One region of the Comamonas sp. 17RB genome, then DNA from elsewhere that is predicted to be linked to it. Evidence: riboswitches for the same ligand, from Rfam matches in the RefSeq annotation. Region 1 holds a riboswitch; each other region holds the start of a gene.
What was found. A riboswitch is a leader RNA that binds a small molecule or an ion and turns the genes downstream of it on or off. The one in region 1 is predicted to bind cobalamin.
Positions count from the first base shown of each region.

Region 1 (5,580 bases):
AGATGTCGGTCTCGCCGATGGCGATGCCCAGCACGACCGCGATCAGCAGCAGGGCGGCGGCCGCGGCCACCACCCAGGCCGTGCGCAGCAGCCGGCCGCCAGCGGTGCCGGCTGCGTCTGCGCGAGGGAGTGCAGTCTCTGCTTGCATGGAAATAGGGGGCTGCCGTGCAGGGCGGCACGGCAGGGGGCTTTCTTCTTGCTGTTCTTACTTGGCTGCGCCTTGCAGGCGGAGCACGGCCTCGGCAATCTGTTCCATGCCGTCGACCTGGCGGATCGAGCCTTGCAGGGCATCCGCATCGACGATGACGATGCGCTGGTGCTTGACGGCATCCATGTGCTGGGTGACCGGGTCCTTCTTCAGGAATTCCAGCTTCTTCTGGTAGTCATCGGCAGGGAAGCGGCGGCGGTCCATGCGGGCAATGATCAGAATCGAGGGGTTGGCCTTGGCAATGGTTTCCCAGCCCACGGTGGGCCATTCTTCGGTGGAGCTGACGACGTTGCGCAGGCCCATGGACTGCATCATGTAACCGGCCACACCGTTCTTGCCGGCCATATAGGGGTCGGCCGCCAGATCGGCGCTGGAGAACCACAGCGCCGCCGACAGGTCTTGCAGCTTGGAGGCCTTGACCTTGGCGATGGCCTGGGCCTGGCGTGTGCCGAGGTCCTTGACCAGGCTGTCGCCGCGCGCCTGCACGTCAAAGATCTGGGCCAGCTGGTGAATGCTCTTGTACAGGGACTTCACGTCGTAGCCGGCCGTGCGTGTGCCGTCCGACCCCACCAGGTTGTTCTTGCCTTCGCAGTCGGTGGGCATGGCGTAGGTGGCAATGCGCAGGTCGTGGAATTGCTCGCGGGTGCCGACCACGCCGTCCTTGCCGACCATCCATTCGAACTGGGACACGACCAGCGCCGGGCGCTTGCCGATCACCGACTCGAAGCTGGGAATGTTGTCGGACAGGCGTGGAGCCTTGTCGTTGACGGCCTTGAACTGCGGCAGCACCGGGTTGAACCACAGCGCCGTGCCGGCCACCTTGTCGCCCAGGCCCAGCGCATACAGCATCTCGGTGCCGCCCTGGCCGATGGTGACGGCCGAAGCAGGGGCCTTGTCGAAAGTGACGGTGTGGCCGCAGTTCTGCACCTGCAAGGGATAGTCCGTGGCGTGGGCGGTGAAGGTGGTGGCCAGCAGGGCGGTGCAGGCAAGGCTTCGGATCAGCATCAGGCTCGTCTTTCCAGGTTGGGCAGGGACCACTGGAAGACAAGGCACAACCCACGCTGTGCGTGCGGGCCGCAGCGGCGCCGGAACGACAGAGTCACGAGAAATGGCTCACTTCCCGGACACCCCGCCGGCAATGAATGGTTGGTGCTTTGGCAGGTCTCCTGACTGGCAGATCAGCGCCTCGCGACCACCTTCCCAAACTGGCGTTCAGTGGTGTGTCGGTCGCGGGCTCATTGCCTACAGTTGCGGGGGCAGTTCCATTTGGCAGGCAGCGCCAGGGGCGCGGTCTGCACTGGATTCCCTCATGCGGCCAGCGTACGCCGGTGCATGTCCTTGCGGAACCAAAGTTCGGGTAATGTAGCTGATTTTGTAGCGGCAGCCCCCCACGGCAGCCTGTGCGCATGGCGGTTTCGAGTCTGGCATGACCCTGTCTTTGTCCCTGTCCCATCTGATTTCCATTCAGCCGGTCGAGCGCCTGCAGGAGGTGGACGGTTTTCTGCGCGATGCACGCGTGCAGATGTTCGGTGCGCGCGTGTCTGCCCAGGACACGGCGGCGGACCTGCTGCATTTCGAGCAGGTGTACGGGGGGGGCGGCGGGCGGATGTGGGCGGCCCACGATGCGCAGCGGGGTGTGGTGGGCAGCATTGCCTACCGCCCGTACGACGGCCGGTTTGCGCAGCTGGATTTCGGGCCGCTGGCCGTGGTGGAAGTGGTGCGCCTGTTTGTGGCGCCGGTGTGGCGGCGACAGGGGCTGGCACAGGCCTTGTGGGCCACGCTGCAGGCCCACGCCCGGGCCCACGGGGTGGAGGTGCTGTACCTGCACACCCACCCGTTCTTGCCGGGGGCGCTGGAGTTCTGGCAAGGCAACGGGTTTGCGGTGCTGCAGCGCGAGGCCGACCCGGTCTGGCAGACCATCCACATGCAGTGCCTGTTGCCGCCTGCGCTGCCCACCGCAGCGTGCACTTAGCTGTCCCCGTTGCGCGAAGGGTGTGCTGCCGCTCCTATAATTTGCGCTTTGAACAGGAGCTCTGCATGGCGCATGCCCATGCCGGGTGAAACGGGAAGTCCGGTGACCTTCGCCTTCGGGTGGGAAGCATTCCGGCGCAGCCCCCGCTGCTGTAAGCCTGACCGCCACACGTTGATGCCACTGGGTACGCTACCTGGGAAGGCCGTGTGTGCGGTATGACGGCGAGCCAGAATACCGACCTGTTCGATTGCAGTGGTATGCCACGGGGTGTGGGCTGTTTGCTGACTGGCCCTTTCCACCGCTTTGGCGGTGCGACCCGGGTCTGTCGCACGCATCGCTTCCCCACCGCATGCTTTTTGTTGCGTGGCGGCTCGGGGAGAGCATGGTTCAACCGTTCACACATCGGCATGCCCGGCGCATGCCTGTCCCAACATCCGTGCAGGGCGCGGGCATGGCTGCGCGCTGCACTGCGGATGTCTCCATGGCGCGGCCTGCCGGGCAGGACCGGCGCATGCACCCCCTGACCTGCGGCGCGCAGCGGCTGTTCGGCCGTGTCCGTGGCCGTAACTGTGGGCGTCATGGCGGCCAGGCGGCCGTGGGCCCTGCCGCTGCACAGCCCTTACATCGCCCACGCCGCGCACACTGCGCCGGCACCCCCTTCACTGGCAGCGGGCACTGAGGCCGCAGCTTTCTTTTTCTTCGGAGCACAGGAGTTTCTGACCATGAGTACGCACCACAAGATCCCCGCCACCATCGTTACCGGCTTTCTGGGCAGCGGCAAGACCACGCTGCTGCGCCACATTCTGCAGAACGCCAATGGCCGGCGCATTGCGGTGATCGTCAACGAGTTCGGCGAACTGGGGATCGACGGCGAGATCCTGCGTGGCTGCGGCATCGGCTGTGAAGACGAAACCAATCCGCAAAGCGGTCAGCTCTACGAGCTGGCCAACGGCTGCATGTGCTGCACCGTGCAGGAAGAGTTCTACCCGGTCATGCGCCAGCTGATTGCGCGGCGCGACGATATCGACCACATCCTGATCGAAACCAGTGGCCTGGCCCTGCCCAAGCCCCTGGTGCAGGCATTCAACTGGCCCGAAATCAAGAACGCCTGCACGGTGGACGCCGTGATCACGGTGGTGGATGTGCCGGCGACGGCCGCCGGCCAGTTTGCGGCCAACCCGGCGGCCGTGGATGCCCAGCGCAAGCAGGATCCGAATCTGGACCATGAGTCCCCGCTGCACGAGCTGTTTGAAGACCAGCTGATTTCCGCTGACCTGGTGGTGCTGAGCAAGCTGGACCTGGCCAGCGCGCAGGACCGCGCCAAGGTGGAGGCCATCGTGCGCGAAGAGGTGCCGGCCCAGGTGAAGATCGTGGCGGCCGAGCATGGCCAGATCGACCTGGGGGTGGTGCTGGGCCTGTCCAGCGCTTCGGAAGAGAGCATCCATGAGCGGGTGGGCCACCATGAGCATGGCGAAGGCGAGGAACACCACCACGACGCGCACGACCACGATGCCTTCGATTCCGTGGTGATCGAGCTGCCCGAGGTGGACCGGGATGCCCTGCTGGCGTGCCTGGCCGACATCGTGGCCGAGAACACGGTCTACCGCGTCAAGGGCTTTGCGTCCCTGGAAGGCAAGCCCATGCGCCTGGTGGTGCATGGCGTGGGCAAGCGCTTTGACAGCTATTTCGACCGCCGCTGGCGTGATGACGAGGCACGCAAGACGCATCTGGTCTTCATCGGCCACGATCTGGAAGAGGACCGCATCCGCGCCGCGTTGAACGGTCTGACCGCCGGAGCGCTCTGATGCATTTGCTTGCCGTCCAGCCCGGGGGCTTTGTCGATGACGAAGCCTTTGTCTCCAGCCTGGGCCAGTCGCCGGCCGATGTGGTGGTGCTCAGTGCAGCCGACACCACGCTGGCCTTGCTGGCCGAGGCCTATGGCCAGCTGCAGGCCAGCGCCGCGCAGCAGGGCCTGGAGCCGGGCAGGGACGGCGAGCGTTTGCCGACGGTGCGGCTGGCCAATCTGATGCATCTGCGCCAGCCGGCCTCGGTGGACCTGTACGTCGATGAGGTGCTGCAGCATGCCCGGGTGATTGTGGTCGACCACCTGGGTGGCGAGAGCTACTGGCCCTATGGCACGGAGCGCATCCGCGAGGTGTGCCGCCAGAACGGCATTGTGCTGGTGATGTTTTCCGGGGATACGACGGAAGACCTGAACCTGCTGCAAAAGAGCACGGCCTCCGTGGAGCAATGCCGTAGCATCTGGCGCTATCTGCGCGAAGGCGGGGTGGCCAATGCCCGCGAGATGTTCCGCTATCTGTGGCACAGCTTTCTGCAAGGGCCGCAGCCGGCGCTGGCGCCGCGCCCACTGCCGTCTGCTGCGGTCTACCACCCCGCGCACGATGCGGCGACGGCCGCACACTGGCTGGAGCCCGGGCCTTGGCAGTGGCAGGCCGGCGCGCCCGTGGTCATGGTGGTGTTCTACCGTGCCCACCTGCAGTCGGGCAATACGCAGGTGTTCCACCAGCTGTGCCAGCAGCTGCTGGCGCAGGGCATGAACCCCTTGCCGCTGGCGCTGCTGTCGCTCAAGGATGCGACCAGCCTGGCCTTGCTGCACCAGCTGTGCGGTGCGCACCAGGTGTCGCTGATTCTGAACACCACGTCGTTTGCGCAGTCGTCGCTGGAAACGCCGGGCGACCATGCGCTGGCGGGCGATATTCCGGTGCTGCAGGTCATCATGTCCGGCAGCAACCAGCAAAGCTGGCTGGACGATGCACATGGGCTGCAGCCGCGGGACATTGCCATGCATGTGGCCATGCCCGAGGTGGACGGGCGCATCATCACGCGGGCCATCAGTTTCAAGGGGCTGTCGCATCGCAGCGAGCTGACGCAGTCGGATGTGGTGCAGTACCAGGCCCATGCCGAGCGGCTGGATTTTGTGGTGGCGCTGGCGCAGCGCTGGTGCCGTTTGCGCCACAAAGCCAATCCGGACAAGCGGCTGGCCCTAATTCTGGCCAACTACCCGACGCAGGAAGGCCGCCTGGGCAATGGCGTGGGGCTGGATACGCCGGCTTCCGTCATCCATATCCTGCAGGCGCTGCAGCAGCAGGGCTATGTGCTGGACCAGATTCCCGCCGATGGCGATACCCTGATGCAGCAGCTGCAGCAAGGCATCACCAACGATCCCGATTCCTGGGGTGTGCGGCCGGCGCAGCAGAGCCTGGATCTGGCCGGCTACCAGGCTTTCTTTGCCAGCCTGCCGGCGGAGAACCAGCAGGCCGTGGTGCAGCGCTGGGGTCCGCCCGCGTCCGACCCCATGCTGCGCCAGGGGCGCTTCATGGTGGCGGGCCTGCGCTGCGGCCAGGTGTTTGTGGGCATACAGCCGGCGCGCGGCTACCAG
Region 1 covers NZ_JASHHY010000001.1:155,074-160,653, reverse strand. Annotated here, with positions in the region: gene QM470_RS00685 (FecCD family ABC transporter permease) at 1-148, opposite strand, end outside; gene QM470_RS00680 (ABC transporter substrate-binding protein) at 206-1,213, opposite strand; cobalamin riboswitch at 1,348-1,574, opposite strand; gene QM470_RS00675 (GNAT family N-acetyltransferase) at 1,635-2,180, shown strand; cobalamin riboswitch at 2,218-2,437, shown strand; gene cobW (cobalamin biosynthesis protein CobW) at 2,903-3,985, shown strand; gene cobN (cobaltochelatase subunit CobN) at 3,985-5,580, shown strand, end outside.

Region 2 (5,580 bases), on a different contig from region 1:
GAGCTGGCCGCCGTGCCCCACCACCTGATCGACATCCTGGAGCCCACACAAAGCTACTCCGCCGCCGAATTCGTGCGCGACACCGAACGCCTGGTGGCCGAGATCCGTGCCCGTGGCGCCGTGCCGCTGCTGGTGGGCGGCACCATGCTGTACTTCAAGGCGCTGTTTGAAGGCCTGGACGAGATGCCGGCCGCCGACCCGCAAGTGCGCGCCGCGCTGGATGCCCAGGCCGCCGACATCGGCTGGCCCGCCATGCACGCCCTGCTGGCCCAGGTGGACCCGGTCACCGCCGAGCGCCTGGCGCCCGGCGACAGCCAGCGCATCCAGCGCGCCCTGGAAGTGTGGAAGATTTCCGGCAAGCCGCTGTCCAGCTTCCATACCGCGAAAGATGCATCGGCGCCGCGCTTCGATGCCACGCTGTTTTCGCTGGAACCGACCGACCGGGCCTGGCTGCACCAGCGCATTGCCCAGCGCTTCGAGCAGATGCTGGAGCACGGCCTGGTGGACGAGGTGCGCACGCTGCGCGCCCGTCCCGATCTGCACCTGGACCTGCCCAGCATGCGCTGCGTGGGCTACCGCCAGGTGTGGGAGGAACTGGACTGGCAGGAGCGCCGCGACAAGCCCGCGCTGAACATGCACCTGGTGCGCGAAAAAGGCATTGCCGCCACGCGCCAACTGGCCAAGCGCCAGATCACCTGGCTGCGCAGCATGCCCCAGCGCCACCCGATTGACTGCCAGGCCCCCGACGCCATCGTGCAACTGGTGCAAGCGGCCTGGGGTGTAGTGCAGGCCAGCCTGCCCAAGTAAGCCGCCTCTCCCGTCTCCCGCCGTTGACTGCCTTCACCATGTCCTTGCCAGCTGCCAGCACACCGCCCGCCAACGTTCAGGTCGTGGACCTGGCCAAACGCTATGGCACAGGGGCCGATGCGGCCACGGTGTTCGAGCAGGTCAACCTGGAGGTGGTGGCGGGCGAGTTTGTCGCCATCGTCGGCGATTCGGGCGTGGGCAAGTCCACGCTGCTCAACTGCCTGGCCGGGCTGGACCGCTGGGACCAGGGCCAGGTGCTGCACCAGGGCCAGGACATCGGCCGGCTGGACGAAGCCGGTCTGGCTGTCTGGCGCCGTGCCCATGTGGGCTTTGTGTTCCAGGCCTTTCACGTGCTGCCGCATCTGAGCGTGGCGCAGAACGTGGCCCTGCCGCTGATGCTGCTGGCGCGTGGCACCCCGGCCGAGCAGGACGCCCGCGTGCAGGCCATGCTGGCGGCCGTGGGCCTGGGCGATATGGGGCAGCGCCTGCCCCAGCAGCTCAGCGGCGGCCAGCTGCAACGGGTGGCCATTGCCCGCGCCCTGGTGCACCGCCCGGCCCTGCTGCTGGCCGACGAGCCCACCGGCAATCTGGACCCGGACACGGCCGCCCGCACCATGGACCTGTTGGTGGCCCAGACCCGCGAAGCCGGCGCCAGCCTGGTGCTGGTCACCCATTCCCCGGACGCGGCGGCCCGCGCCGACCGGGTGCTGCGGTTGACGGCCCGGGGCATTGCGGCGGCCTGAACAACGCCGGCCCGCGGGGCCGTGCTAGCGGCGCGACTTCAGCGCGGCGTCCACTTCAAGGTGACAAAACCGGCGCGGCCACGCTGGTTGTAGCCGTAGGCAGTTTCATAGACCTTGTCGGTCAGATTGGCCACACGGGCCTGCACCGCCCAGTCCTTGGCGAACTGGTATTCGGCGTGCAGGTCCACGGTGGTGTAACCGCCCAGGTCCACCGTACCCTGCTTGTCGGTGCGCTTGCCGGCATACAGTGCGCTGGTGCCGAACTTCCAGGCGCCGATACGCTTGTCCACCGACAGCGTGGCCTGGTGCTCGGGCAAACGGTCCGTCAGGCGCTGGCCCTTGCCATCGACCGCATCCAGGTGCTCGTAGCGTGCCGACAGATCCCAGCCCTGCCACTGGGTGCTGTAGCCCAGCGACCAGCCCTTCAGGCGTGCGCTGTCGATGTTGAAGGGGAACCACATGCCGGTGCCGTCGTCGGCCCAGGAGATCAGGTTCTTGACCTTGTTGTCGAAGCCCGTCAGCTTGAACTCGTGGCCGCCCACGCTCCAGTCCAGCCCGATTTCGTTGCCCTTGGAGCTTTCGGGCTGCAGGTTGGGGTTGCCGGACATGGGGTAGTACAGGTCGTTGAAGGTGGGCGCCTTCATGCTGCTGGCCCGTGCCACGCGCGCGCGCAGACCGGACAGGACTTCGTAGCCGTAGCCAATGCCCCAGGTGTTGTAGCCGCCGAACTGGGAGTTGTCGTCACGGCGCAGGTTGAGCTGCCAGGAATGCGCCGCGTGGCTGCCGTTCAGGCCGGCATAGGCGGCATTGGTCGAACGGTCCTTGTGGTCGTAGCGCTCGGACGAGGCAATCTGCTGCTCCAGACGCTCCAGGCCGGCCACCACCACACCCACCGGGGTCTTGATCTCGTTGCCCCATTTGTATTCGGTCTGCTCGGTCTGGAACAGGTCCTGGTAACGGTCGGTACGGCCCTCCAGGCGGTGGTGGGAACGCTGCTTGTCATTGGAACGCGACACGCTCAGGGTGCTGTTCCAGTTGGCAGACAGCCTGCCCGACAGCTTGAGCTGGCTAGTGGCGGCACGGAATTCGTTGTACGAACCGTTCACCAGCGGCATGCTCCAGTCGGGCATGAAGATGTAGTCCTGGTCGAACTCGGAATAGCTGTCCGCCCGCATCAGATTGGCATCCAGGCGCCAGTCGGCATTGAAGGCATAACCCAGTGCCGCCGTGACCGAGGTCTGGTTGAACTTGTCGGCATCGGAGCGGAATTCGGCGCTCTTGCGGTTGGTGGCCGAGAAGCCAGGGTCGATGACGCGCGCCATGTTCAGGCTGTAGTTCCAGCCGGACTGCTCGCCTGCAAAACCGCCATCGGCCTTTTTGTAGCCCGCGCGGCCCCAGGTGAGTGCGGCATGGGGCACGAATGCCTGCTTCACGCCCTTGCCCTGCTTGGTGAAGATCTGGATCACCCCGCCAATGGCATCGCTGCCATACAGGGCCGATGCCGGGCCGTGCACCACCTCGATGCGCTCAATGGCTTCCAGCGGCAGCGACTCCAGCGTGGGCGTGCCCAGCGTGGCCGAACCGAAGCGCACCCCGTCCACCAGCAGGACCACCTGCTTGCTGCCGCGGATATAGACGCTTTGCGTGTTGCCGCGGCCGCCGTTGCTGGACATCTGCACGCCGGCAAAGCGCTGCAGCACTTCGGCCAGCGAGCGGCCTGCCGAGTTGCTGATCTGCTCTTCGGTGATCACGCGCACATCGGCCAGGGTTTCGTCCAGCGGCGTTTCAGAGCGGGTGGCGGTCACCACCGTGGTGGACAGGGGCACGTTTTGCGCCGCAGCATGCTGGGCCAGGCAGGCCGCGGCCAGGGCCACGGCCGCCAGAGGAAAACGCACGGAAGCGCGCTGGCCTTCCGCTGGGAATGGTTGGAAATTTCGCATGGATGCACACATGGTTGGCACCGGCGTCCCCGCCCGTGCTTCACACAACCAGCAACCCGGGTCTGCATGCACAGCGGCACGCCAGCGGATGCTGGACCTGTTTTGGCCGGTATCCAGACTGGCGCACGGCTTGCCAAGCCTTCCCAGAGCGCATGGCTCCAGTGGCAAGAGATGGCAAGCGGGTCCTGCGGGACCTGTGCGCTCACTGTTGCGGGGGCAGTACATGCTGTGCCAGCGCGGGCGCCGGCGTCCATGTTTCCCGTTTAACCGCAGCGCCAGAACAGCGCTGCAAGCACCAAAACCCCGCATTGTAGGCAGCAGGCTGACACGGGGCTTGTAGGATGGCGAATGCCCTGCCCATGGAACCCTGGGCCGCGCAGGCGTGCCCACCCGCCCCGGGGGCGGTGCACACCGCTGTTTTGCCCTGGAACCTCCGTGCCCGCCTCACCCTCTCTCACCGCTTCTCCGCTGCCGCGCCTGCTGGCCAGTTTTTCGCTGCAGGAGTACCGGCGCCAGCCCTGGCGCAGCCTGACCGCCCTGCTGGCCATTGCGCTGGGCGTGGCCCTGGGTTTTGCGGTGCATGTGATCAACCAGTCGGCGCTGGATGAGTTTTCCCGCGCGGTGCGCAGCGTCAACGGCCAGCCAGATCTGGAATTCCGTGGCATGCGCGCCAGCCTGCCCCAGAGCATTTACCCGCTGATCGCGCTGCGGCCCGAGGTGCAGCATGCCGCGCCGTGGATCGAGGGCACGGTGCAGATCGACAGCACGCCCGCCACGGCCGTGGCTGGCGATCACGCGCCGCATGCCATCCCGGAACCACTGTCGCTGCGCCTGCTGGGCGGCGATGCCTTGCAGTCGGCCCCACTGGCCCCTGCGCTGCAGCCCCGGCTGTTTGCCGACCAGGACCGGTTGCAACTGTTCGCGCCCGACGCGGTGTTTCTGAACCCGGCGGCACTGCAGGCCCTGGGCCTGGACGAAGCCAGCGCCCCCGGCGCCCTGCTGCCGGTGCGCGTGCACACCCATGCCGTGACGCTGCGCGTGGCCGGCACGGTGGCGGCCGGCGGCGCCCCGCTGGCGGTGATGGACATTGGCGCCGCCCAGGACCTGCTGGGCCAGGACGGCCAGATCCAGCGTGTGGATGTGCTGCTGCGCAGCGGCACCGGCCGCAGCGCCTTCACCGCCGCGCTGCGTGCCCTGCCCGGCTGGCCGGCCCAGGTGCTGGTGCAGCAGCCGGGCGGTGAGCAGCAGCGTGCGGCCGAGATGTCACGCGCCTACCGCGTCAACCTGACCGTGCTGGCCCTGGTGGCGCTGTTCACCGGGGCGTTTCTGGTGTTCTCCGTACTGGCGCTGAGCGTGGCGCGGCGCGCACCGCAACTGGCGCTGCTGGCCGTGCTGGGGCTCACGCCCGCGCAGCGCATGCGCCTGGTGCTGTGGGAAGCCGCCCTGCTGGGCATGGTCGGCAGCGCGGCCGGCATTGCGCTGGGCACCGGACTGGCCTGGCTGGCCCTGCGCATGCTGGGCGGGGACCTGGGCGGCGGCTACTTTGCCGGCGGCCAGCCCCCGCTGCTGTGGAGCGCACCGGCTGCCGCCACCTTCTTTGCCCTGGGCCTGGCCGCCACCGTGGCCGGCGCCTGGTGGCCGGCACGCACGGCCCGTGCACTGCCGCCCGCGGCCACGCTCAAAGGGCTGGGCGCCGTGGGCCAGACGCCTGCGCGCGCCTGGACCGGCCTGGCCCTGGTGGCCGCCAGTGCGCTGCTGGCCAGCGTGCCGCCCATTGGCGGCATTCCCCTGGCCGCCTATGTGGCCGTGGGACTGATGCTGCTGGGCGGCATGGCGCTGCTGCCCTGGTTGCTGGATCGCGTGCTGGGCGGCCTGCAGCGGCTGTGGCCGGCCACGCTGCGCCAGCCGCTGTCCATGCTGGCGCTGGAACGTGCCCGCCGCATGCGGGCCAGCGCCAGCGTGGCCGTGGGCGGCGTGGTGGCCAGCCTGAGCCTGGCCGTGGCGCTGACGGTGATGGTCACCAGCTTTCGCGGCAGCATGCTGGACTGGCTGGACGCCGTGCTGCCCTCGCCGCTGTACCTGCGTGCGGC
Region 2 covers NZ_JASHHY010000002.1:141,840-147,419, forward strand. Annotated here, with positions in the region: gene miaA (tRNA (adenosine(37)-N6)-dimethylallyltransferase MiaA) at 1-807, shown strand, start outside; gene QM470_RS03915 (ABC transporter ATP-binding protein) at 846-1,550, shown strand; gene QM470_RS03920 (TonB-dependent receptor domain-containing protein) at 1,589-3,445, opposite strand; cobalamin riboswitch at 3,578-3,805, opposite strand; gene QM470_RS03925 (FtsX-like permease family protein) at 3,959-5,580, shown strand, end outside.
Region 2: it holds a riboswitch for cobalamin, as region 1 does, so the genes downstream of both, QM470_RS03920 (TonB-dependent receptor domain-containing protein) here and cobW (cobalamin biosynthesis protein CobW) in region 1, are expected to answer to the same signal.

Region 3 (5,580 bases), on a different contig from region 1:
CCGGGCAGCCACAGGGCATCGCAGGGCGGCAGGCCTTCGCCAGCCAGGGGCGAGAAAAATGCCAGATTGGCCCCTATGGCCTGCAGGCAGTCCAGGTTGGCCGGGTAGATGAAGCTGAAGGCCGCATCGCTGGCCACGGCCACCGTGCGCCCCTGCAGCCAGGGCTGCAGCGCCTGCTGTCCGGCCGGCGGTTGGGCCGCTGCTGCTGCGGGGAATTCCACGCTCCAGCGCTGCCAGGCGGCCCAGTCCATCTGGCCCAGCGGGGTGTCGGCCAGCTGGTCGGCGGCGGCGTTCAGCCGTGCCATGGCATCGGGCAGCTCGTGCGCGGCCACCAGGCCCAGGTGGCGCTCCGGCAGCAGCTGTGCATCCCTGCCCTGGCCGATGCGCGCCAGCGCGCCCAGCCACAGATCGGGTTCACGCAGGCTGGTCTGCAGCATCTGCGCATGCATGCCGGTGGCCACGCGGTTGGCCAGCACCCCGGCCCACGGCACCTCCGGCTGGTACTGCCGCATGCCCAGCACCAGGGCGCCAAACGAGCCGGCCATCGCGCCCGCATCCACCACCAGCAGCACGGGCACGCCCAGTTGCTGGGCCAGATCGGCGGCAGTCGGGCTGCCGTCAAACAGGCCCATCACCCCTTCGATCAGGATGACATCGGCCTCACCGGCGGCGGCATGCAGGCGGGCCCGGACCTCGTCCATGCCCACCATCCAGCCGTCCAGGTTGTGCACCGGTGCACCGCTGGCCAGTTGGTGCCAGTAGGGGTCCAGAAAATCCGGGCCGCACTTGAACACGCGCACCGTGCGCCCCTGGCGGGTGTGCCAGCGCGCCAGCGCGGCGGTCACGGTGGTCTTGCCCTGGCCCGATGCCGGGGCCGCCACCAACACGGCCACGCAGCGGCGCGCAGCTTGGGCGGAAGTATCAGTCAACATGCATGCTTTCCGGCGGCCCCGGCGGTCAACGGGGCAGCCATTTCAGGCCCACCCAGAAGGTGCGGCCCGGCGTGGCGTAATCCTGGGCCAAGGTATAGGCCCGGTCCATCAGGTTGTCGATGCGTGCGGTCAGGGTCAGGTCCCTGGCCACCTGCGTGGAGGCCGACAGGTTGAACAGGGTGTAGCCACCCAGGCTCATGACCTGCTCGTCCTTGGCGTTGTAGCGGCGGCTGGCCGCCTGCATTTCCCCGCCCAGTGTCCACCCGTGCACGGCGGCATCCACCCCCAGGGTGGCAAAGCGGCGCGAGCGGCGCTCCAGCAGCTTGCCGGTGGCCTCGTTCGTGGGGTTCTGGAAATCCACGGAGCCATACCACTTGAGCCGGCCGGTGCGGTAGGCACCGGTCAGGGTGATGCCCTGCAGCTGCGCACGCTCCACGTTCACATAGCAGGACGTCTTGCCGCAGCTGCCCAGGCCTTTTTCATAGGACACCAGGTTCTGCAGCTTGTTGCGGTACAGCGTCACCCCCAGGTGGTTGCCCTGGTCGGCCCAGCGCAGACCGATTTCCTTGTTCAGGCTTTCTTCGGGTGCCAGGGCCGGATCGCCATAGTCCGAAAAGCGCTGGTACAGGCTGGGCACGCGAAAGCCGGTCGAGGTGGAGGCGGTGGCGCGCAACTGGGGCGCAAATGCCCAGGCGTAGCCGATGCCGCCGGTGTTCTTGCGGCCGAAGTCGCTGTCCTCGTCGCTGCGGGCATTCAGCTGCACGCTGTGGGTACCGAACTTGGCGCCGTAGCCGATGGCCACGCCGGTCTGGTCGCGGTCCCTGTGGCTGGTATTTTTCAGGCCGGTGTTTTCCAGCGTGTCTTCGCGCCGCTCCAGCGCCAGGCTCAAGGTGCCCGGGCCCAGCAGCCACTCGTTCTGCAGCAGCATGGTGCGCAGCCGGGTTTCGGCTTCGTAGGTGCTGGTGCCCGAGGTCTCGTAGCGGTTGGTGGATTCGCTGACGGACAGGCGCGTGCGAAAGCGCTCCGTCCACTGGGCGGTCCAGCTCAGGCCATAGGCATCCAGCGCGCGCAGGCCGCGGTCGTCCTTGACCGATTTGCTGGCGTCATACCCGGCATTGGTGCGGCTGGTCAGGGCCGTCAGCTCCAGGCGCTGGTCGGCGTTCAGTTGCAGCCCCACGCGGGCGTTGGCCGATTTGCGTGTGTAGCCATCGCGGTCTTCGTTGTGCACACCGCGGTTCTTGGAGTCGAAGCCATGGCTTTCGGCATAGGACAGGCCCAGCGCGTAATCCACCATGCCCTGGGCGCCGCTGATGCCAGCCTCGGCCTTGCGGCTGCCGTACTCGCCGGCCCCCAGGCCCACAAAGGGCTGCACGCCGGCGGTTCCGCGCTTGGTGAACACCTGCACCACGCCCGCCAGCGCGTCCGAGCCATAGACCGCACCTGCCGGGCCGCGCAGCACTTCGATGCGCTCGATCAGGTCCACCGGCAGGGATTCCCACTGCGCACCGCCGGAGCCGTTCTGCACATCGACACGGATGCCGTCGATATAGACCGCCGTGTGCTGCTTGCTGGCGCCGCGCAGGTAGAGACCGGTTTCGGTGCCGGGGCCGCCGTTGCGGGTGATCTGCACGCCGGGCAGCTTGGCCATCACGTCTTCCAGCGACCGGCCGGCCTGCTGGTCCAGCTGGTCGCGGTCGATGACCGTCATGTCCGCAATCACGTCCGACAGGCGCTGCTCGCTGCGCGTGGCGGACACCACGGTCTCCTCCAGCGTGGCGCGTGCAGAGGGGCTCTCCTGGGCCTGGGCAGCGGCCGCCACCGCGCACAACATGGCTGCCGACACGGCAGACCACGGCAAGGCGGGCGCCACGGCACCGGCCTTCAAAACATTCGAAAACATGAGAAAAAAACACCTAGTCGCCCGTACCAGCCTCCCCGCCAGTGATGGGCAAAACCATGCCCGCTCGAGCGGGCACACCAGTGTTGGCCGGTATCCGGGCTGGTCCTCCACACCATCGCCTTCCCAGACGCTTGTTCAAGGCATCCAGTGGCGGTATCAGATGGCGGGGGTGCATGGCATGCACCAGGGACTCACCGTTGCGGGGGCAGCGCAGGCTGGGCGGGTTCTGAAAAAAACGAGGCCGTCCTGCTTCCCGTTGAACTGCTGCGCGTGAACCGCGCTGCGAGCACCAACAGCCGCGATTTTAGTTTCAGTCGTGCCGTTCGTAGAAAAACTGCTGTGCACCGGTGTTTTCCAGCGTCATATGCAGGCTGATTCGGCCTTATTTCACCTGCTTACATTTAGGCACGCCTACAATTGCTACCCTCTATGTCCATGACCTCGCAGCCTTCCATGATCGAGCCGCTGGCAGAGCGTGTTGATCGCCTGCTGCTGCGCCACGCCGAGCTTCAGCGCACCAATGCCCTGCTGGCCGAGCAGGTGGCCGCGCTCACACAGGAGCGCGATTCCCTGCGCTCGCGCCTGCAGGCGGCACGTGCACGGGTGGACGCACTGATTGAGCGCCTGCCCGCCAACCAAGAGGCACCATGAGCCAGATCGAAGCGCGCATCCTCCAGCAAGACTATGTGTTGACCTGCCCCGAGGGCCAGGAAGACATGCTGCTGGCCGCCGTGCAGCGGGTGGATGCGGACATGGAACGCATCCGCAACACCGGCAAGGTGCGCGCCCGCGAACGCGTGGGGGTGCTGGCCGCCGTCAATCTGGCGTTCGAGAGTGCATCGCTGTACACCCGCGTGCAGGAACTGGAGCAAGAGCTGGAGCTGACGCTGGAAAACGGCTTGGCACCCGCGGCCCCTGCAGCCGACGCACTGCCCGCTGCTCCGCTGGAAGACACACCGCGGGACGACACCCTGCAGCAAGCGCAGCAGGCACAGGAAGAAGCCCAGGTACTGGCCGCGCAGCTGCATGAGCTGCTGGTGCTGCGCGAGCACGAGCTGCAGCAGGCTCAGGCGCTGATCGAACGCCTGGAAGCGGCGCTGGAAGTCGACAGCAAGCTGCTGTAGAGGCCTTGCGGCAGCGCCGAAAAGCTGCTGCCGCGCAAATCCCCCTTTTCTCCATCCGGTCCACCACAAGCCGCCGGGCACGCGCTAAAATAAAGGCGTCTGCAAATCTGCCGTGCTTTATATTGCCTTGAACCAATGCTCCCTGAGCACGGGCTTGGTACATTGCCAGGCAAGCGTGATCGTCTCGCGTTAGACGAACCCAACGTCTGGTTGCCCTCGCCCACCTGAACCCCCGGTTCAGGATGACGGCGCGGTGGTTTTTGCAGACACCCCCCACCCTCATCCCGGCGGCCAAGGCCGCTACACCGGCCGGTCTTCTCCCGGCACTCCGCCCCCCAGACTTCCTGCTTCCAGGCCTGCCGCCTGGGCGCGCAGCATGGCCTGGAAGGTAGCCGCCTCGACCCCCGGGGCACACAGAAATCCCTGGTAGAAGCCGCAGCCCATGCGCATCAGCGTTTCACGCTGCGCGGCGGTTTCCACGCCCTCGGCGACGATCTCCACATCGAGCGCGCGGCCCAGGCCGATGACCGCCTCCACAATGGCCTTGTCGCTCATGTCCTGCGGCAGACCACGCACAAAGGACTGGTCGACCTTGAGCTTGGAAATTGGCATGCGCTTGAGGTAGGCCAGGTTGGAATAACCGGTACCGAAGTCGTCGATCACCAGCTGCACACCCAGGTCCGCGAGCTGTTCGATGCAGTGCACGATGACCGGCTCCTTCTGCAGCAGGGCAGACTCGGTGAGTTCCAGCTCCAGCCAGCATGCCGGCAGGCCATAGGCACTGAGCAGCGAGGCCACGCGCGCCGCATAGTCGGGCTGGTGCAGCTCCAGCGAAGAGACGTTGACCGACACCTTCACGCCCAGGCCCTGCTTGACCCAGCGCACTGCTTCCTTGACCGCCTGCTCCAGCACCCAGGCGCCGAGCTTGACGATGTAGCCGGACTCCTCGGCCAGCGGAATGAACACCCCGGGCGAGACCACGCCCAGGCGTGCATCCGTCCAGCGCAGCAGCGCCTCGCAACCGACGATGCTACCGGTGTGCATTTCGACCTGGGGCTGGTAGACCACGCGCAGGGCATCACGGTCCAGCGCCTGCCGCAGCGCGTGCTCCATCTGCACCCGGCCCAGCAGCCCGTTGGACATGGCCGGCTCGTAGAAGCCGAAGCTACCCTTGCCACTGGCCTTGACCCGGTACATGGCGGTGTCGGCCTGCTTGATCAGTTCGTTGAGCGTGCGCCCGTGCTCAGGGTACTGGGCCATGCCAATGCTGCATTGCACCGAAAAGCCCAGACCGTCCAGCACGAACGGCTCGCGCATTGCATCCTGGATGCGCCGGGCAATCCGCTCGGAATGCTGCTTCTGGCACGCATGCAGGTAAAGGACGAATTCGTCTCCACCCAGGCGGCACAGCACATCCAGCGGCCGCAGACAGGACTGCAGGCGCTGCGCCACCAGCTGCAGCACCCGGTCGCCGAACTGGTGACCCAGGGAGTCGTTGATGATCTTGAAGCGGTCCAGGTCCAGGAACAGGATGGCGAACTCGGCCTGCGTATCCTGGGTGATGGCCTGCTCCACATGCTGGCCGAGCATCAGGCGGTTGGGCAGGCCGGTCAGCGCATCGCTG
Region 3 covers NZ_JASHHY010000005.1:68,475-74,054, reverse strand. Annotated here, with positions in the region: gene QM470_RS10455 (cobyrinic acid a,c-diamide synthase CobB) at 1-932, opposite strand, end outside; gene QM470_RS10450 (TonB-dependent receptor domain-containing protein) at 958-2,832, opposite strand; cobalamin riboswitch at 2,901-3,141, opposite strand; gene QM470_RS10445 (hypothetical protein) at 3,268-3,483, shown strand; gene QM470_RS10440 (cell division protein ZapA) at 3,480-3,956, shown strand; gene QM470_RS10435 (sensor domain-containing protein) at 4,257-5,580, opposite strand, start outside.
Region 3: it holds a riboswitch for cobalamin, as region 1 does, so the genes downstream of both, QM470_RS10450 (TonB-dependent receptor domain-containing protein) here and cobW (cobalamin biosynthesis protein CobW) in region 1, are expected to answer to the same signal.

Region 4 (5,580 bases), 570 kb from region 1:
GCAGGTTCCACACCGTGAAGGCGCCCTTGCGGTGGATGTAGGTGCTGCTGGGTTCGCCCTGCGGCACCAGCAGGTTCTCTTCGGTGTCGTACCACATCGGTCCACGCAGCAGCGCCGTGAGCTGCATGCTCCAGTCGCCGGCATTGCGGTCCATGCCCTGCGCGTAGCGCATGCCGGCCGAGGCCTGGAAGCGGTACATGCGCTGCACGCGGTCGGTGTTGGCGGTGGGCGCCGCGCCCTTGTCGCGCATGTCGAAGTGGTAGTAACCGCCCGCAAAGGCGCTGAGCGACTGGCCCGGCAGGCCCAGGGCCAGCACCTGCTTGAGGTCGACGTTGGTGGTCAGCTCCAGGCCGCGCGCCACGACTTCTGCGGCGTTGTTGGCATAGTCCGAGGTGTTGGTGCTGGGGCCCCGGGATACGGTGGTGATGCGGTTGGAGATGACGTTCTGGAATAGCGCTGCGTCCACCTTCCAGCCCGGCTGCGTGAAGGTGGCGCCCACTTCGATCTGGCGGCTGGTCTCGGGCTTCAGATTGGGGTTGCCGAAGGTGCGCCCGCCGCCCACGGCGGTGAAGTCGGCGGCCAGTTCGGTGGCAGTCGGCGCCCGGAAGCCGGTGGCGATGCCTGCGCGCAGGTTCCAGTCGTCGGTGGCCTTCCAGGTCGAACCCAGGGACCAGGTGTGGGTGTCGTACTTGCGCACATTGGACTGGGCAAACGCCAGGTTGGGCGTGGGGTCGAACCGGGTCTCGCCCCAGGTCTTGCGCAGGCCGCCGCGCAAGGTCAGCCGGTTGTCCAGCAGGGTGTGGGCGTCTTCCAGGTACAGCGCCTTGGTTTCTTCCGTCTGGTTGTTGTCGTACGGCGCCACCTGGCCGGCCGGGCCGCCGGGCATGGCCACGCGGAAGCGGTCCGAGCGCAGATGGCTGCGTTCCCAGTCCACGCCCACCAGCAGGTCGTTGGCGGCAGACAGGCGAAAGCGCGGCTGCAGGCGGATGCCGGTGGCGTCCAGCTTGCGGTCGTTGTAGTCGCGCGCCGTGCCCGGCACCGGGTTGGTGCCGCTCTTGATGACGGGGGACGCCCAGTTGAATTCGTCCTCGTCCACGAAGTGGTAGACCTGCGCCAGCCAGCTGACCGACTGATCGGCCAGCGCGCCGGTGTAGGTCAGGTCCAGCGAGCGGTTGTCGCGGTTGTCCTTGCTGTAGATGTTGGACCCGGATCCCCGGAAGCCCGCGTTGTAGATGCCGTCGGTGCGCGCCTGCAGCTCCACCCGGTTCAGGCTGTCGATCTGCAGCCCCAGGGCGGCCACCGCACCACGGCGCTTCCAGCCGGTGTTCTGCATGACGGTGCCGCCGTCACCGGACTTGTAGTCATCGCGGGCGCTGGTGTTCAGGCCCACATACCAGTCCAGCATGCCGCTGGTGCCTGCGGTCTGGGCCTGGGTGCTCCAGCCGCCCCAGGAACTGCCGGTCACCGTGACGCGGTTCAGCGGGCCGCTGGCGCCGGTGCGCAGGATGATGTTGATCACCCCGCCCATGTTCTGGCTGCCGTACACCACCGAGGCGGGGCCGCGCACGATTTCGATGCGGTCCACATCCGTCAGGCTGAGCTTGGACAGATTGGCCGTGCCGGCGCGGCGGCCATTGAGCAGCACCAGCACCTGGCCCTTGAAGTCGCGCCCCTGGCCGTCGGTGGCGGCGCCGCGCAGGTTCAGCGATGTCTGGGCCGCCGTCCATTCGCTGAGGAAACCCACCGCATGTTCGGCCAGCAGGTCGGTGACCGAGCGGGCCGACGAGCGTTCGATGTCCTGGCGGTCGATGACCTGGGTGGTGGCGGCAATGCGGGCACGGTCCTCGGGCCGGGCCGTGGCGGTGACGAAGACATCGCCCAGCGCGGCAGTCGGTGCCGATGTCGAAGTCGATGCGGAGGCAGCGGCCGTGGCGGCAGAAGCAGCAGAGGCCGCGGTGTGGTCGGCCACGCCCTGGGCGTGGGCACCCCACAGCGCGCAGCACAGCGCGGCGCCGGCGGTCACGGGCTTCAGGGCGGAAAGGGGAAAAGCGACAGGCCCGCAGAGGGGGCCTGGGGAAACACGGGAAGGGGTGCGCATGCGCGGCTCCAGATGGCCCTGCTCTCCCGCAAGGCCGATTCAAGAAAACATCCGCAGGCATGCATGCGCAGGCGGGACAGCTCGGCGCACGAACCCATCCAACCTGGACTGCGCGCTCACCCGCGGCGTCCAACAAAAGTGACAAGGCCGGTATCCGGGCTCGCGAAATGCCGATGTCCCGGGACATCCGTCCTGGAACTTTCGGCCCACTCCACGCCTTCCCACGCAGTGCGCAGTGGCTTCAGGTCTTACCTGGGTGCAGAGGGTGATTCGCTTACCGTTGCGGGGGCAGCGCAGGCATTGCACTCCATGGAGTGCACCTGCTTCCCGTTTAACTCCAGTGGCCGTCAGGCCAATGCAGCACCTCGTAACAAGCATTGAAATGTATCTCAATGCAGCGAGGAATTATCGTTCAGGACACATGTCCGCAACGGACACAACACGCCGGACACATCCGGAATGCATGCCCTGGCAGCTGATGGAGCGCAGCGCTGCATAAAGGCTGCAGCCGGGCATGCACCGCGTCAGTCCCAGGCCGGGAACGGGTCATGAAAGCCGGTCCAGGCCTTGGGGGCCAGGGCCATCTCGTGGTCGGTCAGCAGGCAGGCATCCAGCCGCTGGCGCAGCGCCGATTCGTCCATGCCGATGCCGATCAGCACCAGTTCCTGGCGGGCATCGCCCACGCGCTCGTCCCAGTGCTGGGTGATGGTGGCCAGCGACTCGGGCTCGCGCGGCCACTGTTCACGGGGCACGGCAGCCCACCAGCGCCCTGCCCGGCCATGGCGGCACACGGCGCCGGCCTGCGACCAGTTGCCCGCATAGAGGGGGCGGCTGGCCAGCCAGAAAAAACCTTTGGAGCGAATGACACCGGGCCATTCGGACCCCACCAGGGCGTGAAAGCGCCTGGGGTGGAACGGCCGGCGCGCGCGGTAGACAAAGCTGCCGATGCCGTATTCCTGGGTTTCCGGTGTGTGCTCGCCACGCAGCTCTTTCAGCCAGCCCGGGGCCTTGGCCGCCTCGTCGAAATTGAACAGCTTGGTGGACAGCACCGACGCCAGCAGCACCTTGCCGAAACTGGATTCCACGATGCATGCACGCGGGTTCAGGGTCTTCAGGATGGCGATGAGCCGCAGGCGCTCTGCCCCGGTGATGAGGTCGGTCTTGTTGAGCACCAGCACATCGCAGAACTCGACCTGTTCCACCAGCAGGTCCACCACCTTGCGCTCGTCCCCCTCGCCCATTGATTCCCCGCGCCCCTGCAGGCTGTCCCGGGATTCGTAGTCCTTGAGGAAGTTGAAGCCGTCCACCACGGTGACCATGGTGTCCAGCACCGCAATGTCCGACAGGCTGGCGCCCGCTTCGTCGGTGAAGGTAAAGGTCTCGGCCACCGGCAACGGCTCGGAGATGCCCGTGGATTCGATCACCAGGTAGTCAAAGCGCTTTTCCCGGGCCAGGCGGCGCACCTCCACCAGCAGGTCTTCGCGCAGGGTGCAGCAGATGCAGCCGTTGCTCATTTCGACCAGTTTTTCCTCGGTCCGGGACAGGTCGCTGCCGCCTTCGCGCACCAGCGCTGCGTCGATGTTGACCTCGGACATGTCGTTGACGATGACCGCGACGCGCAGGCCTTCGCGGTTGTGGAGGATGTGGTTGAGAAGCGTCGTCTTGCCTGCGCCCAGAAAGCCAGACAGGACGGTGACGGGAAGAAGCTTTGCCATCGCCGGTACCATGAACAAGATTTGATAATGATAACTCATTATCAAATACAAAGACAAAAACAGCAGCGAACACGTCACCCCGCCATGCTGTTGCCCAGCCCCTTGTTGGACAGCGCCCTCCGGGCCTGCATACACCCGGAAGGCGCTCGGCAGCCCAGTGCACCACCCGGCAGAAAGCAAAGCCCCCGCTGTGCGTACACAGCGGGGGCTTTTGGTATCAGTCGTTTCACGGGCTGCCGCGGCGTCGGCGGTACAAGCGACCGCTGTCTGCCATCTGCCACCGGCAGCCCGTACGGGGCTCCGCACATGCGGGGTGATCGGCACCTGATCGACTGCCTCCACCCGCAACGCCCTGGGCGGCGACTGCCCTGCCCTGGGTTCAGGCGTCCACCCGGATCCCGCGCGACTGGATGAGGTTGGCCCACTTGGCCCGCTCATCCCGCATGAATGCCTCAAAGCGCTGCGGCGTTCCGCCGCCGTCTTCGGCCCCGAACTCTTCCAGCTTGCTCACCACATCCGGCATGGCCAGGATGCGGTTGACGTCGGCATTGATGCGGGTCACCACCTCGACAGGCATCTTGGCCGGGCCAACCAGGCCGAACCAGATGCTGGCGTTGAAGCCAGGGTAGCCCTGTTCGGCCACGGTGGGCACATCCGGGAAGGCTTTCACGCGCTTGGTGCCGGTCTGTGCCAGCGCGCGCACCTTGCCGCCTTTGATGAAGGGCGACGCCGTGGTCATGCCTTCGAACGCATAGTCGATCTGCCCGCCCAGCAAGTCCGTCATCACATTCGATGCGCCCTTGTAGGGGATGTGCAGGGCCGACACCCCGGCCGTCTGCTCGAACAGTGCCAGCGCCAGGTGCTGGGCCGATCCCGTTCCGGAAGAGCCGAAGCTGATTTCGCCGGACTTCTTCTTCAAGGCCGCCAACAGTCCTTGCATGGAGGTGGACGACTTGGGGCTGGCCACCAGCACCTGCGGGGTCTGCCCCACCAGCGCAATCGCCGCAAAGTCCCGCTCGGGGGAAAAGCCGAGCTTGGGGTTGAGCGCGGGGGCAATGCCCAGGGCGTTGATGTGGCCCATCATCAGGGTGTTCCCGTCGGCCGGGGCCTTGGCCACTTCGGCCGCCGCAATCAGGCCGGCCGCGCCGGGCTTGTTTTCCACGATGACGGGGATGCCCCACAGCGTGTTCAGCTTGTTGGCGATGATGCGCGCCAGGATGTCGGTGCCGCCGCCGGCCGAGAAACCGACCAGGATTTTGACCGGCCCCGCCGGGGGCTTGCCTTGGGCAAAGCCGGGCTGGGCACAGAGTGCGCCGGCTGCGGCGACCGTGGACAGAAATTGTCTGCGTTGCATGGTATGTCTCCTTTTTTTATATGGGCCGAGGGGTCTTACGCCACCTTGCTCCAGCGGCCGAACTTCGCCACCTGTGCCTCGTCAAAGTTGAAGCCCAGGCCGGGCGTCTGGTGCAGAACGACACGGCCCTTTTCCTGCGACAGCTGGCGGTCCAGCAGGCGGCGGAAGTTCAGGACCTGGTCATCCCAGAAGAATTCGACGTAGCGCGCGTTCGGCGTGGCCGCCACCAGCGGTGCGTGCACGTCGTGGAACCAGTGCGGGCACATCTGGATGCCGTAGCCGGCGGCCATGGCGGCAATGCGCTTCCATTCGGTGATGCCGCCGCACACGGCCGCATCGGTCTGCAGGATGGAGGCGGCCCCCATGTCCAGCAGGTGCTTGTGGTACCAGCGGCCGTAGCCGATTTCCGCCGT
Region 4 covers NZ_JASHHY010000001.1:724,896-730,475, forward strand. Annotated here, with positions in the region: gene QM470_RS03130 (TonB-dependent receptor) at 1-2,023, opposite strand, end outside; cobalamin riboswitch at 2,227-2,481, opposite strand; gene zigA (zinc metallochaperone GTPase ZigA) at 2,623-3,813, opposite strand; gene QM470_RS03140 (Bug family tripartite tricarboxylate transporter substrate binding protein) at 4,193-5,167, opposite strand; gene QM470_RS03145 (mandelate racemase/muconate lactonizing enzyme family protein) at 5,203-5,580, opposite strand, start outside.
Region 4: it holds a riboswitch for cobalamin, as region 1 does, so the genes downstream of both, QM470_RS03130 (TonB-dependent receptor) here and cobW (cobalamin biosynthesis protein CobW) in region 1, are expected to answer to the same signal.